2 regions of the uncultured Comamonas sp. genome follow, and region 1 is predicted to be linked to the other one. Evidence: riboswitches for the same ligand, from Rfam matches in the RefSeq annotation. Region 1 holds a riboswitch; the other holds the start of a gene.
The links. A riboswitch is a leader RNA that binds a small molecule or an ion and turns the genes downstream of it on or off. The one in region 1 is predicted to bind thiamine pyrophosphate.
Positions count from the first base shown of each region.

Region 2: it holds a riboswitch for thiamine pyrophosphate, as region 1 does, so the genes downstream of both, ACHWUQ_RS22440 (long-chain fatty acid--CoA ligase) here and thiC (phosphomethylpyrimidine synthase ThiC) in region 1, are expected to answer to the same signal.

Region 1 covers NZ_CAXYJV010000038.1:80,573-86,059, reverse strand. The annotation lists gene ACHWUQ_RS13965 (branched-chain amino acid ABC transporter permease) at 1-541, shown strand, start outside; gene ACHWUQ_RS13960 (ABC transporter substrate-binding protein) at 617-1,840, opposite strand; TPP riboswitch at 2,028-2,149, shown strand; gene thiC (phosphomethylpyrimidine synthase ThiC) at 2,448-4,382, shown strand; gene ACHWUQ_RS13950 (nitroreductase) at 4,523-5,188, shown strand; gene ACHWUQ_RS13945 (YitT family protein) at 5,207-5,487, opposite strand, start outside.
Region 2 covers NZ_CAXYJV010000050.1:330,823-336,309, reverse strand. The annotation lists gene ACHWUQ_RS22455 (ABC transporter permease) at 1-364, opposite strand, end outside; gene ACHWUQ_RS22450 (ABC transporter substrate-binding protein) at 483-2,045, opposite strand; gene ACHWUQ_RS22445 (class II aldolase/adducin family protein) at 2,165-2,977, opposite strand; TPP riboswitch at 3,353-3,444, shown strand; gene ACHWUQ_RS22440 (long-chain fatty acid--CoA ligase) at 3,510-4,592, shown strand; gene ACHWUQ_RS22435 (acyl-CoA reductase) at 4,589-5,487, shown strand, end outside.

The DNA.
Region 1 (5,487 bases):
GCTGAGCCTGGAGAGCGACTGGACGATGTACTACGTGGCGCTGGTCATCGTGGTGCTGGCCTTCCTGCTGATCATGCGCACGGTGCATTCGCCTTTCGGCCAGGTGCTCAAGGCCCTGAAAGAAAACGAGCCACGTGCCATCTCGCTGGGCTACGACGTCAACCGCTTCAAGCTGCTGGCCTTCGTCATCTCGGCCGCGCTGGCGGGCCTGGCGGGCTCGCTCAAGACGGTGGTGCTGGGCTTCGCCACGTTGACGGACGTGCACTGGACGGCATCCGGCCAGGTCATCCTGATGACCTTGGTGGGCGGCCTGGGCCTGCTGTCCGGCCCGATCGTCGGCTCGGCGGTGATCGTCGCGCTGGAGAACAAGATCGGCGATATCGGCACCTGGCTGTCGCGCTTGACGGGCGTCGAATGGTTCAACACCTTGGGTGAGTCGGTGACGATCGTGACCGGGCTGATTTTTGTGATCTGTGTGCTGGCATTCCGCCGCGGCATCATGGGCGAGTTGATCGCCTTCATGGACCGCAAGAAGAAATAGCGGAGGGTCGCAGACCCGTCCAAGTCAAAGGCCTGCATTGCGCAGGCCTTTGTTTTTGGGCAGCAGCGGGAGGATTTACTTCCAGAGCTTGCAGGTGCTTTCGGCCTTGGTGGTCCAGACCTCATCGGGGCTGAGCGTCTTGAGCACCTTGAAATAATCCCAGGCGCCTTTGGATTCGGCCGGGGTCTTTACCTGCATCAGGTACATCTCATGCGCATACCGGCCATCGGGGCGGACAACGCCCTTGGCATAAAAGTCGGACAGTGGCTCGGCCTTCAGCGCAGCCATCACCTTGTCCGAATCGGTCGACTTGATGCGGTCCGCTGTCTTCAGGTAAGTCATCATCGCCGAGTAATCGGCCGCCTGCAGCGAGGTCGGCATCTTCTTGAATTTCTCGAAGAAGCGGTCCGAGAACTTGCGGCTCTCGGGGTTCAAATCCCAATGCCAGCTGTCGGTGAACATCAGGCCTTCGGTCTGCTTGAGCCCCAGGCTGTGGATGTCCGAGCTGAACAGCAGCAGGCCAGCCAGTTTCATGGTCTTGGTGACACCAAACTCGCGCGCAGCCTTGATGGTGTTGATGGTGTCGCCGCCCGCGTTGGCCATGGCCAGAATCTGCGCCTTGGAGTTCTGCGCCTGCAGCAGGAAGGATGAGAAATCCGAGGCATTGATCGGGTGGCGCACGGCGCCCACCACGCGCCCGCCGGCGGCCTTGATGACCTTGGTGGTATCGGCCTCCAGCGCATGGCCAAAGGCGTAGTCGGCCGTCAGAAAGAACCAGTCCTTGTCGCCCAGGCCCACGATCGCGCCGCCCGTGCCCTTGGCCAGTGCCACGGTGTCGTAGGCGTAGTGCACGGTGTAGGGGCTGCACTGGTCGTTGGTCAGCGCCGAGGTGCCCGAGCCGTTCACGATGATGAGGCGCTTTTTCTCCTCGGCCACCTTGGCCATCGCCAGGCCGGTGCTGGAGGTGGTGCCGCCCACCAGCATCTGCATATCGCGCTGGTCGAACCACTCGCGGGCCTTCGATGCGGCCAGGTCGGCCTTGTTCTGGTGGTCGGCCACCATCAGCTCCACCGGCTTGCCCAGCAGCTTGCCGCCAAAGTCGTCAATCGCCATCTGCAAGGCCAGGGCCCCGCCCTTGCCATCGACATCGGCGTAGACGCTGGACATGTCGGTGATGAAGCCGATCCGGACCTTGTCTTGCGCCAGCGCGCCTTGGCTGAGCAGGGCCAGCACGCAGCCAGCGGCAGCGGCCGCAATCGCTCGTCGCCGGTGCGGCCGGGCAGAACGCAAAGAGGGCATTGCAGGAACTTGCATCGGGAGGTCTCCTTGTTCAAATGGACAGGCGTACAGCGTGACGGCCAGGTGCGGCGCACCGGTGGGCGGCTGCGCCCCGATGGTTGCAGGCTGCTTCGCGCGCGCCTACTGGGGTAAGCACCAGAGCGCGGCAAAAACGCGTCTGCAGGCGCGGCACGAACCGGCTATACTGCTCGCAGCTCCGGGGTGTGCGAAAGCGCTGAGATGCGAAAGGCAGTTGCAAGACTGCTGATTAGCGAACCCGACGAACTTGATCCGGTTCATGCCGGCGGAAGAAGAGCGGGACCCTGAAAGCACAGCGGTGGAAGGCAGGCAGCGTTGCATGGCACGCGCTTGCAGCCCTCCGCTACGCACACCCCAGGCGCCTCGCGCACTGGGGTTTTGTCTTTTTTGGGGACGGCACCTGTCAGCGCGCAACAGGTGCCGCCATGGCCACCCCACAGCGGCCCTGGCGCAACGCACAGCACGGCCGGGCCGGGGTGCAGTCGATGGGCGTGTTGCGGCCAGGCAGCCATGCCTGGCGTGTTGCAACAGAGCAGGGCCGGCACGTCCCGGAGCGTTCGATGAAATCAACCGCTTTGAGGAGACTGCCATGAACGCCCCTGAGTCCCTGTTCATCCCCGCCACCGGTGATGCCCCCGATGCCGCCCGCTTTAGCGAACTGCTGGCCCGATCGCGCCAGCCTTTTCCTGCGTCGACCAAATCCTACCTGCCCGGTGCCATCCACCCGCAGCTGCAAGTGCCGGTGCGCGATATTGCACTGACCAACGGGGAGCGGGTCAGCGTCTACGACACCTCCGGACCCTACACCGACCCGGCCGTGGCCATCGATGTGCGCCAGGGCCTGCCCGCGCTGCGCGCCGAATGGATTGCCGCGCGCGCTGACAGCGAATACTACGTGGGGCGCCCGCGTGTGGCCCTCGACGATGGCGGCAAGCGCGGCGAAGAAGACCTGCGCGTGGCCCAACTGCGTGCCGAGGCCGCCGCACTGCAGCGCCAGCCGCGCCGCGCCAAGAGCGGCGCCAACGTGACCCAGATGCACTATGCACGTAAGGGCATCATCACCCCCGAGATGGAATACGTCGCGCTGCGCGAGAACGGCCGCCGCGAATGGATGGCCGAGTACCAGCGCGATGCCGCGCGCGAGGCCCGCCTGGCGGGCAACAGCCTGGGCGCGGCGATCCCCAAGATCATCACGCCGGAATTTGTGCGCGACGAGGTGGCGCGGGGCCGGGCCATCATCCCGGCCAACATCAACCACCCCGAGATCGAGCCGATGGCCATTGGCCGCAACTTCAAGGTCAAGATCAATGCCAACATCGGCAACTCGGCGGTGACCTCCAGCATCGAGGAAGAGGTCGAGAAACTGGTCTGGGCCATCCGCTGGGGGGCCGACAATGTGATGGACCTGTCCACCGGCAAAAACATTCACACCACGCGCGACTGGATCGTGCGCAATTCGCCAGTGCCCATTGGCACCGTGCCGATCTACCAGGCGCTGGAGAAGGTAGGCGGCATTGCCGAGGACCTGACCTGGGAGATCTTCCGCGACACGCTGGTGGAGCAGGCCGAGCAGGGCGTGGACTATTTCACGATCCACGCCGGCGTGCGCCTGGCCTATATCCACCTCACGGCCCAGCGCCGCACCGGCATTGTCTCGCGCGGCGGCTCCATCATGGCCAAGTGGTGCATGGCCCACCACCGCGAGAGCTTCCTCTACGAACATTTCGAAGAAATCTGCGACATCATGAAGCAGTACGACGTGAGCTTCTCGCTGGGCGACGGCCTGCGCCCGGGCTGCGCCTCGGACGCCAATGACGAAGCGCAGTTTGCCGAGCTGGCGACGCTGGGCGAGCTGACCCAGCTGGCCTGGAAGCACGATGTGCAGACCATGATCGAAGGCCCGGGCCATGTGCCGATGCACATGATCCAGGCGAACATGACCGAGCAGCTCAAGCACTGCCATGAGGCACCGTTCTACACCCTGGGCCCGCTGACCATCGACATTGCGCCGGGCTACGACCATATCGCCAGTGCCATTGGTGCAGCGATGATCGGCTGGTTTGGCACCGCCATGCTCTGCTATGTGACGCCGAAGGAGCACCTGGGCCTGCCCGACCGCGATGACGTCAAGCAGGGCATCATTGCCTACAAGATTGCCGCGCATGCGGCCGATGTGGCCAAGGGCCACCCAGGTGCGCGCGCGCGTGACGATGCATTGAGCCAGGCGCGTTTCGATTTCCGCTGGGAGGACCAGTTCAACCTGGGGCTGGACCCGGACACGGCCCGCGCCTTCCATGACGAAACCCTGCCCAAGGACAGTGCCAAGGTGGCGCATTTCTGCTCCATGTGCGGTCCCAAGTTCTGCTCGATGAAGATCACGCAGGAGGTGCGCGAGTTCGCCAAGCACCAGGGCGTGGCCGAGGAGCAGGGCATTGCGTTGGGCATGCAGGCCAAGGCCGAGGAGTTCAACCGGGCAGGGGGTGATTTCTACATCCCGATCGCCAGCGACACCACGGCCAGGTAAGGGCAGGCAGCGCTTGACGCACAATGCGGCCGCCACCCGGCGGCCGCATTGGCGCGTCGGTGTCAGCGATGTTTGCTGCGCTGCACTAAACTTCGGGCTGCAGTGTGTCAGCCCCGTTCCACGCCAGAAAGCCCTTTGCCATGAACGTTACGCAAGCCATGAAAGAGCGCCGCTCCGTGCGCGCCTTTTTGCCCAAAGCACCGTCTGCCCAGGCAGTCCACAGCCTGATTGCCGACGCGGCGCAGGCGGCATCGGGCGGTAATCTGCAGCCCTGGCGGGTGGTGGCGCTGGCGGGCCATGCCTTGCAGGAGCTGACCGATGCGATCGCGGACGCGCAGCCGCTGCCCGAGGGCGGCAACAACTACACCTACCCGCCCAATCTCTGGGAGCCGTACCGCACGCGCCGCTTCAAGAATGGCGAGGACCTGTACAAGACCATCGACATTCCGCGCGAGGACAAGGCCGCGCGTCTGGAGCAGCTGGCCAAGAATGGCCGTTTCTTTGGTGCGCCGGTGGGTCTGCTGGTGTTTGCCGACGAGCGCATGGGCTATGCGCAGTGGGTGGACCTGGGCATTTACCTGCAGTCCCTGATGCTGCTGGCCACCGAGCGCGGCCTGGCCACCTGTGCCCAGGGCTACTGGCGCCGCTATGGTGACACCGTGGAGCGGGTGCTCAAGGCCCCTGAGCCTTACAAGGTGGCCTATGGTATTGCGCTGGGGTACGAAGACCCGTCTGCGCCCATCAACAGCCTGCGTGCCGACCGCGCGCCCTTTGGCGACTGGGCGCAGATGCGCGGGTTTGACTAAGACTTTTCAACCAAGGGATCAGACCGCGATATAGCGGTCCTTGCGGTGGTTCATCGCCACGATCAGGTTCAGGATCACCGCCCCGGCAATCGACCAGGCGACCGACACGGCCGGCACCAGCCACAGCGCAAAGGCCACAATGGTGCAGTCCAGCCCCATCTGCACCTTGCCCGCCGACCAGCCTCGGCGCTCCTGCAGGTAGAGCGCCAGAATGCCGAAGCCGCCCAGGCTGACCCGGTGGCGGAACAGAATCAAAAAGCCCGTGCCCAGCAGCACACCGCCGAGAATGGCCGCCAGTG
Region 2 (5,487 bases), on a different contig from region 1:
CGCCCAAGGCCACGCCAAAGATCAGCGACATCACAAAGGCACTGCCGGTGAGCAGCAAGGTGGCGGGCAGGCGCTCGGCAATCAGCTCCAGCACCGGGCGCTGCTGCCGGTAAGAGAAGCCCAGGTCCAGCTGCGTGATGTGGCCCAGGTAGTTGGCCAGTTGGGTGGTGACGGGCTTGTCCAGGCCAAACTGCTCGCGCAGCTGGGCGACGAACTGCGGGTCCGAGGCGCCGGCTTCACCGGCGATCACCGCGACCGGGTCGCCGGGCGCAGCCCGTATCAGCATGAAGTTGACGGTGGCTATGCACATGAGTACCAGCAGACCCTGGAGCACCCGGACGGACATGTAGCGGAGGCGGTTCATAGCGGGGAGACCTTGGAGCGAGACAAAAGCGTAGCCATCCCGCACGCGCCAGTGGCGCTGGCAGCGTGCAGAGTTCAGCAAGAAGAGATGCGCTGTGGCCGGGGGCCACAACCGGTGCTTAGCCTATCGAGGCTCGGCTCAGGCTGTCATTCAGCCCCACGCCGGAGCTGATCGGGTTCTTGATCTTGGTGCGGTAGAGCGTGGGGAAGTTGATCTCATGCAACCAGGCCACCGGCACCTCCTCGGTCAGGATCTTCTGCACCTCGGCATAAGCCTTGGCGCGGTCGGCATCGGTCAGCGCCTTGGCGCCGGCGTCAAACAGCGCATCCACCTTGGGGTTGACATAGCCTTCGATGTTGTTGAACGGCGAGCCCTTGGCGATCGTGTGGCTGGTGTAGGTACGGGCCACGCCCAGCGCCGGATCGGGGTACTGGTAGACATAGATGATGGCCATGTCGAAATCCCATTCGGCGGTGCGCTGGTTCCAGCCGGCCACATCGGTGCCGGTGGTCTCCACCTTGATGCCGGCCTGGATCAGGTTCTGGCGGATCATCTCGGCCAGGCGCTGCCAGGATTCGCCATAGGGCAGCGGCAGCAGGCGCACGGTCTCGCCCTTATAGCCGGCTTCCTTGAGCAAGGCCTTGGCCTTGTTCAGGTCACGCGGGTACTTGGTGACGTCGTCGGAGGCGAACTTCACATGCTGGTTGAAGGGGCCGGCCGCCGTCTTGGCAAAGCCCTGCCAGGCAACCTTGACCATGGCCTCGCGGTCCATCGCATACATGACGGCCTGGCGGAACTTGGGGTTGTCAAAGGGCGCCTTGCGGTTGTTCAGCACCAGCCAGGAATGGGGCGAGTAGAACTCCCAGCCCTTGGTGGTGACGGCAGCTCCAGGCAGCTTGGCCAGGCGCGCTACATCAAAGAACTCGACCGCGCCCCCTGGCACCACATCGACCTTGCCCGATTCAAACGCCGCAGCGCGCGAGGCTGCATCGGGAATGATGTGGAAGTAGAGGTTCTCCACCATCGGCTCGCCCTTGGTGTGGTAGAGCTCATTGGCCACCAGCTGGATGTAGGAGCCCCGCACCCATTCCTTGTATTTGAAGGGACCCGTGCCGATGGGCTTGGCATTGGCCGGGTTGGTAGCGTAGTCGGTGTTGTCGTAGATGTGCTTGGGGATCATCGGCATCGAGCCGGTGTCGAACAGGCTGATGAAGGGGCCAAACGGGTACTTGAGCTTGAACTCCACCGTCTGCGCATCGATGGCGCGCACGCTCTCCAGCGGCTCCAGCGATGCGCGCAGGCGGGCATGGGTCTTGCGTAGAAACTTGTCGACCGAGAACACCACGTCATCGGCCGAGAAGGGCTTGCCGTCGTGCCACTTGACGCCGGACTTGAGCTTGAAGGTATAGGTCAGGCCGTCGTCGGAGCGGCTCCAGGCCGTCGCCAGCAGGCCATGGGGCTCCAGCTTGTCGTCGTAGCGCAGCAGGCCCTCGTAGATATAGCCGGATACCAGCTGGGTCGGGCCGTTTTGCACGATGCCCAGCATCAGGCCCGAGGGCTCGGGCTGCACCATCACGTTGATCGTTCCCTTGGTCTGCTGTGCCAGGGCCGCCATGGGCACGCCCGCGATGCTGAGGCCGGCTCCTGCCAGGCTGTAGGAGATGAGTTCACGCCGATTGATCATGGTTGCTTCCTGTCTTGGTATCGAGGGGGCCTGGCCCGTTGGGGTTGCGGCGGAGGGGCCGCGAAGGCGGCGGCATGCAAGGGTCGGGGGCGTCAGTCGCAGGTCCGTCGCGCTGGTCAGTCGCGGTATTGGCTGCGGCCGGGCGGCTGCAAAAAGCCCAGCAGGCCCTGCCATTCGCGCTCATGCGGGTCGGCGCGCTTGGGCTGGCCGGGCATCACATCGGTGTCGCCGCTTTCGTACTGGCGCGCGGTCAGCTCGCACACCTCGGGCGGCACGGGGTTGATGGCCTGGCCGCTGGACTGGATGGCCAGCTGCACACGGCAGGCGCGGTCCAGGTTCAGCATCAGGATGAAGGCCTCGGCGACGCTGTTGCCCAAGGTGAGCAGGCCGTGGTTGCGCAGCACCATCGCCTTGGCCGTGCTGCCCAGGTCGGCGACCAGGCGCTCGCGCTCATGCAGATCCAGCGCGATGCCCTCAAAGGTGTGGTAGACGACGCGGTTGTAGAACTGCAGTGCCCACTGGTTGCTGGGCTGCAGGCCGCATTGCAGCGAGGAGACGGCCACGCCCGCTTCGGTGTGCGAGTGCACGACGCAGGCGGCGTCGTGCCGCGCGGCATGCACGGCGCTGTGGATCACAAAGCCGGCCGGGTTCACTTGGTAGGGCGTGTCTTCCACGATGCGGCCCTCGGCGTCGATCTTGACCAGCGAGCTGGCCGTGATGTCCTTGAACAGGGTGCCAAAGGGGTTGATGAGGAACTGGTCAGTACGGCCCGGCACCCGCGCCGAGATGTGCGTGTAGATGCTGTCGTCCATCCCGAAATGGGCCATCAGGCGGTAGGCGGCGGCCAGGTCTTCGCGAACCCGCTGTTCGCTCTCGGTATGCGATTTGTCGTAGCCGGATTGGACGTCGGCATCAGCCATTGCAAGCATTGTTGTCCTCGTTGAATTTATGTCGTCTAGCGACAGTCGTCTGTCGACAGGACATAAGTTAACAGACTGAATCGCAGAAGAAAAGGGTGCCGGACTAGGTGATTTCCAGCATGGCTGCTTTGATCTGCCGCAAAAAATTTGCAAGGCACCACAATGGGTTACGTGGATACCGCGCCGCCTGGATATGGTGCAGGAATCGGCAGGAAATGCCTTGGCCTGGTGCATGTACGACTGGTGGAAGGACGCGCATGCACCATCGCGGTGGCCCTGGTGCTTTCCCTGACGTGGGGTTGGCGGAGGTCCTGGGATTGACCGTGGCGCAGACCCTGGCTTGAAGCCTGCTCGGCCTCGCGCCGGTGGTGCTCGGTTAAGATGGCGCCTGCTCCGGGGTGCACGCCAGTGCTGAGATCTACACCCGAGAACTTGAACCGGGTCATTCCGGCGGAAGAAGAGCCAGTTCCCTGCCATGGGGCGCCTTGCGCGCATGGGGGGAGCCTTCGGAGCATGACGTCACCGCTCTTGAAGGAATTCCATGGACAAGGCCGATACGCTGGTCGCAGACCTGCTTGCATTCATCGCAATGGATGGCTGCACCGATGACCAGTTTGACCAGCTCGCGCTGCGTCTTTTTGCCTACCAATACGCATCGAATACGCCGTTCCGCAGCTTTTGCCAGCGCCGTGGCGCCAGCCCGCGCACGGTCAAGACCTGGAGCGACATCCCGGCCGTGCCCATCGATGCTTTCAAGGCGCTGGAGCTGCGCAGCGAGCCGCGGTCGCAGGCCGAACGCGTCTTCATGACCAGCGGCACCACCGGCCGCGCCGCGCGGGGCCGGCATTTCCATCCGGCGTTGCAGGTGTATGACCTGTCGATGCAGCAGCACTTCGCCACCCGCTTCATGCAGGGCACGGCGCGCATGCCGATGGGCATCCTGTTCCCCGATGAAGTGGCCATGCCCAACTCCTCGCTGGCGCATTACCTGGCGCTGGCCAAGTCGAGCTTTGGTACGCCGGAGAGCCGCTATTTTCTGGGGCCGGAGGGCCTGGATATGGACGGGCTCTGCGCCGTGCTGGAAGCGGCCGAGCGCACCGGCCAGCCCTATGCGCTGCTGGGCGCGAGCTTCAGCCTCGTGCATGTGATGGATGCGCTGCGCGCCCAGGGCCGCCGCTTTCAGCTGCCGGCGGGCAGCCGCATTTTGGACACCGGCGGCTACAAGGGCCAGTCGCGCGATCTGCCGTTGGCCGATTTTTATGCCGGCCTGACCGAACTGCTGGGCGTGCCGCCCGAGCTCTGCATCAACATGTATGGCATGACCGAGCTGAGCACCCAGTTCTACGACAACGGCAATGCCCGCTTGCCCTCGGTCAAATCCGGACCGCACTGGATTCGCTCGCGCCTGGTCGAGCCCGTCAGCGGCCGCAGTGTGGCGCCGGGCGAGCGCGGCATCCTGGTGCACTGCGACCTGGCCAACTACAACGCGGTCAGCACCATCCTGACCGAGGATGTGGGCCAGTGGGCCGAGGGCGGCTTTTTGCTGCTGGGCCGGGCCGAAGGGGCCGCTGCCAAGGGCTGCTCGCTGGCGGTTGATGAGTTTGTGCAAGCGGCGCGCGCATGATGCAGGCACAAGCGCCTGAGCGCATGGCCGAGCGCCTACGGGCCGGCTACCTGCCTGGCCTGGATGACAACCAGCTGCGCTGGCAGGTGCTGGTGTTTGAGCGTGCAGGCAAGCGGCTGGAGGTCGAGGTGCCGGTGCTCAGCAGCGCGCAGATGCAGGCGCTGACCGCGCGGGTGCGTGCGGCCGGGCAGCGCCAGCTGCAGCCCATGCCGCTGGCCGAGATCGTGGCTGCCATTGACCGCGCCATTGCCCGCCTCCTGGACCCGGCCGACCCCTACCGCCGCCAGATCGATGCCTGCCTGCCGCTGGTCTGCGGATATGACGCGGCAATGGTGCGTCTGGGGCTCAACGGCCTGTTTAAGACTTTTCGGGCGCCCCAGCTGTGGCGCTTTGCCGGCGAGGATTTTGCCAACCCTGCTGTGCTCGATGGCTTTGTGCCCGCCGTCAAAGGCGGGGCGGTGCGCGCCTACGGCCCGGGCCTGCTGCTGCACAGCTGGGCCGGCAATGTGCCGGCGCTGTCGCTGTGGAGCCTGGTCTGCGGCCTGCTCGTCAAGGCGCCCAGCATCGGCAAGCTGGCCAGCGCCGAGCCGCTGTTTGCCGGCTGGTTTGCGCGCTTGCTGGCGGAGGTGCATCCCCCACTGGCCGGCTGCCTGGCGGTGGTCTGGTGGCCCGGCGGCACGCAGACGGGCGACAGCGCCGAAGCTGCGCAAGTGCTCTATGCCGAGGCCGATACCGTGATGGCCTATGGCAGCAACCAGACGCTGGCCGCGCTGCGCCAGCAGTTGCCGGTGACGACGCGATTTTTGCCCCATGGCCACAAGCTGGGTTTTGGCATGGTGGGCGCTGCGGCACTGGATGCCGTCAAGGCGCCGGCCCATGCGCGGCTGGCTGCCTG